DNA from 3 places in the Blastococcus sp. SYSU D00669 genome. Region 1 is predicted to be linked to each of the others. Evidence: predicted binding sites of a transcription regulator. Region 1 holds the regulator's gene; each other region holds the start of a gene.
What was found. Region 1 encodes LexA, which represses DNA repair genes until DNA is damaged. Its sites were predicted from a motif close to TCGAACANNTGTTCGA; they were not measured.
Positions count from the first base shown of each region.

Region 2: the regulator LexA is predicted to act here: its motif matches at 1,075-1,090, upstream of ACI8AF_RS09340 (DUF222 domain-containing protein).
Region 3: the regulator LexA is predicted to act here: its motif matches at 876-891, upstream of ACI8AF_RS07040 (DUF222 domain-containing protein).

Region 1 is NZ_JBJGZV010000063.1:5,267-7,525, forward strand. It holds gene ACI8AF_RS26300 (LysM peptidoglycan-binding domain-containing protein) at 1-503, opposite strand, end outside; gene lexA (transcriptional repressor LexA) at 723-1,532, shown strand; gene ACI8AF_RS26310 (hypothetical protein) at 1,551-2,259, opposite strand, start outside.
Region 2 is NZ_JBJGZV010000010.1:41,795-44,053, forward strand. It holds gene ACI8AF_RS09330 (acyl-CoA dehydrogenase family protein) at 1-533, shown strand, start outside; gene ACI8AF_RS09335 (endonuclease/exonuclease/phosphatase family protein) at 552-989, shown strand; gene ACI8AF_RS09340 (DUF222 domain-containing protein) at 1,109-2,259, shown strand, end outside.
Region 3 is NZ_JBJGZV010000007.1:43,293-45,551, forward strand. It holds gene ACI8AF_RS07040 (DUF222 domain-containing protein) at 1-856, opposite strand, end outside; gene deoC (deoxyribose-phosphate aldolase) at 1,027-2,022, shown strand; gene ACI8AF_RS07050 (aldehyde dehydrogenase family protein) at 2,030-2,259, shown strand, end outside.

The DNA.
Region 1 (2,259 bases):
ACGTCCTCGTCGCCGGCCACCGCGCCGGCGATGGACCACAGAGTGTCCCCCGGCTGGACCACGACCCGGCTCTCGCCCACCAGCTGCAGCCCGTCCTCACCGCCGCCGGTGACCAGCGGACCCAGCCAGGCGCCCACCGCCACCCCGGCACCCAGGGCCAGCGCGACCGCGATCCGCCGGGCGCGCCGGGTCAACCGCAGCGGGACCGGTTCCGGGCGCGTCGCGGCGCCCCGCCGGGGAGCGGTGCAGCCACCGCCCCGCACGGGCCGCGCCGGGGCGGCCGGACCTGTGGCGGGCACCCGCCCGCCGGGCGCGGGCCGGCGGGGCCGGGGGGCCGGCGGGGTCGCGGCCGGCGCCCTCCCGGCCCCGGCGCGCGGCGCGGACTGCGGCGACCTGGCCGACCGCACGCCCTCGGGCGGGCAGGCGACGGAGCGCAGCGACGGGCGCCAGGGCGCCTGCACCGACTCGTCGAACTCCAGCACGGCCTGCTGCACGCTTCCCACGGCCACTCCTCCCGGCTGTTGCGGATCCCCGACGTTCTCGAACAGGCGTTCGAATCGAACGTCTGTGCGATGTCTACCGGAGGTCGCCGAGAGAAGCGACCCGACACGGCCTGCCTTCGAACGTGTGTTTGATAGTTCGCGTCGACAGCGCTACCGTCTGCTACCGACGACGACGGACGCGCGGGACGGCTGCACCGGCCCGGCGGGCGAGGAGGAGACGTGGCGAGCACGAGGGGGACGTCGGGCGGACGCCGGGTACCCGGCGACGGCGGCACGGGCACCCGGCGCCGCGCCGCGCGCGCCGGCGAGCCGGCCGGGGCGACCGGGACCGCGACGGAGGAGCGGACCGCGGCCGTGCGCGCCTTCCCCGACCGCGGCGAGGCCGGCGACGGGCTCACCCAGCGGCAGCGCCGCGTCCTGGAGGTCATCCGCGACTCCGTCGAGCGGCGCGGCTACCCGCCCTCGGTGCGCGAGATCGGCGAGGCGGTCGGGCTGTCGTCGGCCTCCTCGGTGGCGCACCAGCTCTCGGTGCTGCAGAAGAAGGGCTGGCTGCGCCGCGACCCCAACCGTCCCCGCGCCCTCGACGTGCGGCTGCCCGGCGAGCAGTCCCTGCCGGCCGCGGCGGCCACCGGCAGCGACGACACCGCCGTGCCGGCGCCCACCTACGTCCCCCTGGTCGGCCGGATCGCCGCCGGTGGCCCGGTGCTCGCCGAGCAGGCCGTGGAGGACGTCTTCCCGCTGCCGCGCGAGCTCGTCGGCGACGGCACGCTCTTCATGCTCAAGGTCGCCGGTGACTCCATGGTCGAGGCCGCGATCTGCGACGGCGACTGGGTCGTCGTGCGCCAGCAGCCCACGGCCGAGAACGGCGAGATCGTCGCGGCCATGATCGACGGCGAGGCCACGGTGAAGACCTACAAGCGCCGCGACGGGCACGTGTGGCTGCTGCCGCACAACCCGGCGTACGAGCCCATCCCGGGTGACGACGCGACGATCCTCGGCCGGGTCGTCACCGTCCTGCGCCGGGTCTGACCGCTCGGCGGGGCGGGGCTAGACCCCGCTCCGCCGGAGTCGCCGGAACAGGCTGCCCACGCCGACCACCACCGTGGCGACCGCGGCGGCGACCAGAGCGGCCGTGAACGTGGGCGGCCCCCCGGCGGGGTCACCCGTGACCGCCGCCGACGCCGCGGCGGCCACCGGCTCGAGCTGGGCCGTGGTCGGCACGACGGTCACGTCCCCCGGCAGGCCCTCACCGGCGACGACGAGCTGGCGGTCGTCCGCGCTGAAGCTGATCGCCTCGCCCTGCGGCGCGGGCGGCAGCGGCACGCGCACCGGCTCCCCGGCCAGCGCGCCGGGCACGTCCGACCCGCTCAGCGGCCAGACGTAGGCGTCGGTGTAGGTGCGCAGCGCCAGCAGCCGGCCGTCCCGCGACACCGCTCCCCCGGTCGCCATGAGCTGACCGGCGCGACCGACCGGGCCGCCCGCGGTGCCGGTCAGCGTGAAGGTCACGGTGCCCACCCGCTCCAGCGCCACGGTCCCGCCGTCGGCCGGCGGCCCGGTGGGCCGGTAGAGCCCGCTGGCGCCGAGCACCTCCTTGGTGACCAGGTACGGCGTCCCGTCCGGGGCCAGCAGCAGCGACTCGGCGTCGTGCGGCCCGTCGGGATAGGTCAGCCGGTACACGCCGGTGGTCCCGTCCGGGCGCAGCGCCAGCAGGGCCACGGTGGGCCGCTCCAGCCGGTTGTCGCCGATGTCGGCCACC
Region 2 (2,259 bases), on a different contig from region 1:
CGGCGATCCGGCTGGACGACGTCGCCGTCCCGGGTGACCGGCTCGTCGGTGAGCCGGGTCGCGGCCTGGCGATCGCGCTCTCGGCGCTGGACTCCGGCCGGCTCGGCGTCTCGGCGGTCGCCGTGGGGCTGGCCCAGGCGGCGCTCGACGTCGCCGTCGACTACGCCGTCGAGCGCGAGGCGTTCGGCCGGCCGATCGCCGAGCACCAGGGGGTGGCCTTCCTGCTCGCCGACATGGCCGCGGCGGTGGAGTCCGCCCGCGCGACCTACCTGGCCGCCGCGCGGCGGCGGGACGCCGGCAAGCCGTACTCGCGCCAGGCCTCGATCGCCAAGCTGGTGGCGACCGACGCGGCGATGAAGGTGACCACCGACGCCGTGCAGGTGCTCGGCGGCGCCGGCTACACCCGCGACCACCCGGCCGAGCGGTACATGCGCGAGGCGAAGGTCTTCCAGATCTTCGAGGGCACCAACCAGATCCAGCGCATGGTCATCGGCCGCCACCTGGCCAAGGAGGCCGTGCCCGCCACGGCCTGAGGCGGCAGGCTGGGCGCCGTGCGCGTCCTCACGCTCATCCCCTTCGGGCTCGGGCCGGACCGGTCGCGCCGCGACGCCCGCCTGGCCCCGGGACTGGCGGAGCTCGCCCCGGACGTGGTCACCCTGCAGGAGGTGGCCGTCGCCGACGGGCGCCCGATCACGACCGCGAGCCGCTGGCCCGTGGGGAGGTGTGGTCGACGGGACGTCGGTCCGCCACCGCGACGCTCGGGCCGGTGCCCGTCCCGGCGAGCCCGGGCACACCTCCGTGCCGGGAACCCTCACGTCGCCGAGGACTGGCCGTACCGCCGGATCGACCACGTCCGCGTCCGGTGCGGGCTGCACGGCGGGCCGACGCTGCGGAACACCGGCTGCCGACCGGTCTTCCCCACCCCGGAGACGACGGTCAATGACCACTACGGGGTGCTGGCCGACCTCGAGGCGCCACCTCCTTCCTGATGCGGCGCACGGCCTGCGCGACATCTGTGGACAAGCCACTGACCTGGGGATTCGGGAAGCGGCGCGGCCGGTCCGGCGGTAGACTTCGAACAGGCGTACGGCTGCGGCGGGAGGTGCTCGTGGACGAGGTGGCCTCGGCGCTGGACGCGCTCGCCGGCGAGGATCTGCACGTGCCGCCCGCCGAGGACCTGCTGGACCGCACCCGCGGGCTGGTCGAGCTGGTCAACCGCGCGCAGGCCGAGCTGTCCCGCACCGTGCGGGTCGCGGAGAACCGGCAGGCGTTCGCCCGCGACGGCGCGACCGCGCGGTCCTGGCTCAAGGGCCACTGCCGGCTGGCCGGGCCGGCGGCGGCGCAGGTGGTGCGCAACGGGCGGGTGGCCGAGCGGTTCCCGGCCGTGGCCGCCGCCCACGCCGCGGGCGCGATCACCACCGACGCGGTGTCGACGATCGCCGCGATCGGCGAGCCGCGGGCGGTCGCGCTGGCCGCGGCCCAGGGCATCGACCTGGCCGAGACCGCCGCCATCCTGGCCCGGCTGGCCGCCGCGGCGCCGCACGTCGACTTGGAGCGGGCCGTGCGCGCCTTCCTGGAGCGGCTCGACGCCGACGGCCCCGAACCCGACCCCACCGAGCAGCGGTCGCTGACCTTCACCCGGCGGGCCGACGGCCGGCTGTTCCTCCGCGGCGAGCTCGACGCCGTCGGCGGGGAGAGGTTCCAGGCCGCCATCGCCGCCCTCGACCAGGCCCACCGGCCGGCCGGTGACACGCGGAGCCTGGCGCAGCGGCAGGCCGACGCCGCCGTGCAGCTGGCCGACCTCCACCTCGGCTGCGGCACCCTGCCGCTGCTGCGCACCGTCAAACCGCAGGTCGCGGTCACCGTCGACCTGGCGGACCTGCTCGACCCCACGACCGGCCGGGGCGCCGCCCGCACCGGCTTCGGCGCGGTCCTCTCCGCCGCCCGCGCCCGGTGGGCGGCCTGCGACGCCGACCTCACCCGGATCGCGCTCGGCCCGAACGGGGAACCGCTCGACCTGGGCCGTCGGCCCCGCTGCAGGGGCCCGCGCCGAGCGGGCGAGGCGTGGGGGGCAGCGGGGTCCTTTCATTCACCGGCTGCGACGCCCCGCACCACCGGTGCGAGGTCCACCACCTGCTCGCCTGGGCGCTCGGCGGCGAGACCAGCCTGGACAACTCCGGGCTGCTCTGCGAACGGCACCACACCCAGGTCCACCACGGCTTCCGCATCGAGCGGGACACCGCCGGCCGGTGGCACACC
Region 3 (2,259 bases), on a different contig from region 1:
CCGCCCACCGGGCGCGGGCGGCGGAGAGCACCGCGCCGAAGCCGGTGCGGGCGGCGCCCCGGCCGGTCGTGGGGTCGAGCAGGTCCGCCAGGTCGACGGTGACCGCGACCTGCGGCTTGACGGTGCGCAGCAGCGGCAGGGTGCCGCAGCCGAGGTGGAGGTCGGCCAGCTGCACCGCGGCGTCGGCCTGCCGCTGCGCCAGGCTGCGCGCGTCCCCGGCCGGCCGGTGGGCCTGGTCGAGGGCGGCGATGGCGGCCTGGAACCTCTCCCCGCCGACGGCGTCGAGCTCGCCGCGGAGGAACAGCCGGCCGTCGGCCCGCCGGGTGAAGGTCAGCGACCGCTGCTCGGTGGGGTCGGGCTCGGGCCCGTCGGCGTCGAGCCGCTCCAGGAAGGCGTGCACCAGCTCGTCGAGCTCGGCATGCGAGTGCGCCACCGCGAAGGTCACCAGCTCGCCGGCGAGGCCGGCCAGGTCGCCGTCGGCCGCGGCGATCAGCCGCAGGTGCCGCGGCTCGGTGAGCTGCCCGAGCACCGCCACCTGGTCACCGGTCAGCGCTCCGGCCGCGTGCGCCGCCGCGACCGCGGGCAGCTGCTCGAGGGCGCGGCCGTTGCGCACCACCTGCGAGGCGGCGGCCCGGGCCAGCCGGCCGTGCCCGCGCAGCCAGGACTGGGCGGTGGCCATGCCGTCGCCGGCGAAGGCCCGCCTGCCGTCGGCGATCCGGACGGTGCGGGCCAGTTCGGCGTCGATCCGGTTGCGCAGCGCGACCAGGTCGGCGGTGCGCTCCAGCAGCGCCGGGCCGGGCATCGCGTGCAGATCCTCGGCGGCCAGCACGTGCAGCGCCGACGTGACCTCGTCCACCGGAACACCTCCCACCTGCTCGATCAGGTGTTCGAAGTCTACCGCCGGACCGGCCGTCCTGCTTGCTGAATCCCCAGGTCAGCGGCTTGTCCACGAATCCGAGGCGGCTCTTGACACCGACCGGTGAGCGGCGTCGTGGCGCGCCCACCGGGCAGGGGACAATGATCGGCATGACCCACGTGCTCGAGCCCGACGCGCCGTCGGCGTACGCCCGGCCGATCGCCGGGCCGCTGCCGCCGTACGACGACGTCACCCGGTCCGACTCGGCGTTCCGCACCTTCCTGCACGGGCTGCCCGGCGTCGACCAGGTCGGCGCGGAGGCCCGAGCCGCCCAGCTCGGCACCCGCTCGATCAAGACCACCGCCAAGGCGTGGGCCATCGACACCGCGATCTCGATGGTCGACCTCACCACCCTCGAGGGCGCCGACACCCCGGGCAAGGTCCGCAGCCTGGCCGCCAAGGCGCGCCGTCCCGACCCCACCGACCTCACCGCCCCGCAGGTCGCCGCCGTGTGCGTCTACGGCGACCTCGCCGGCGTGGCGAAGGAGGCCCTGGAGGGCACCGGCATCCACGTCGCCGCCGTCGCCACGGCGTTCCCGAGCGGCCGTGCCAGCCGCGCGGTCAAGCTCGCCGACGTGAAGGACGCCGTGGCCAACGGCGCCGACGAGATCGACATGGTCATCGACCGGGGCGCCTTCCTGGCCGGCCGCTACCTCGACGTCTACGAGGAGATCGTGGCGGTCAAGGAGGCCTGCGGCGACGCGCACCTCAAGGTCATCCTCGAGACCGGCGAGCTGGTCACGCTCGACAACGTCCGCCGCGCCAGCTGGCTGGCGATGCTCGCCGGCGGCGACTTCATCAAGACCTCCACCGGCAAGGTCTCCCCCGCCGCCACCCTGCCGGTCTGCCTGGTGATGCTGGAGGCCGTCCGCGACTTCCGCGCCGCCACCGGCCGGCAGATCGGGGTCAAGCCCGCCGGCGGCATCCGGACGACGAAGGACGCCGTCAAGCACCTGGTGATGGTCAACGAGGTCGCCGGCGCCGACTGGCTCACCCCCGACTGGTTCCGCTTCGGCGCCTCCAGCCTGCTCAACGACCTGCTCCTGCAGCGGCAGAAGCTGCGCACCGGCCACTACTCCGGCCCCGACTACGTCAGCGTGGACTGAGACCCAGATGACCAGCGTCTTCGAGTACGCCCCCGCCCCCGAGTCCCGCTCCATCGTCGACATCGCGCCGTCCTACGGGCTGTTCGTCGACGGCGAGTTCGTCGACGGCGGCGGCGAGCCGTTCAAGACCGTCAACCCCGCGACCGAGGAGGTCCTCTCCGAGATCGCCAGCGGCACCGAGGCCGACGTCGACCGTGCGGTGAAGGCCGCCCGGCGGGCGTTCACCAAGGTGTGGGG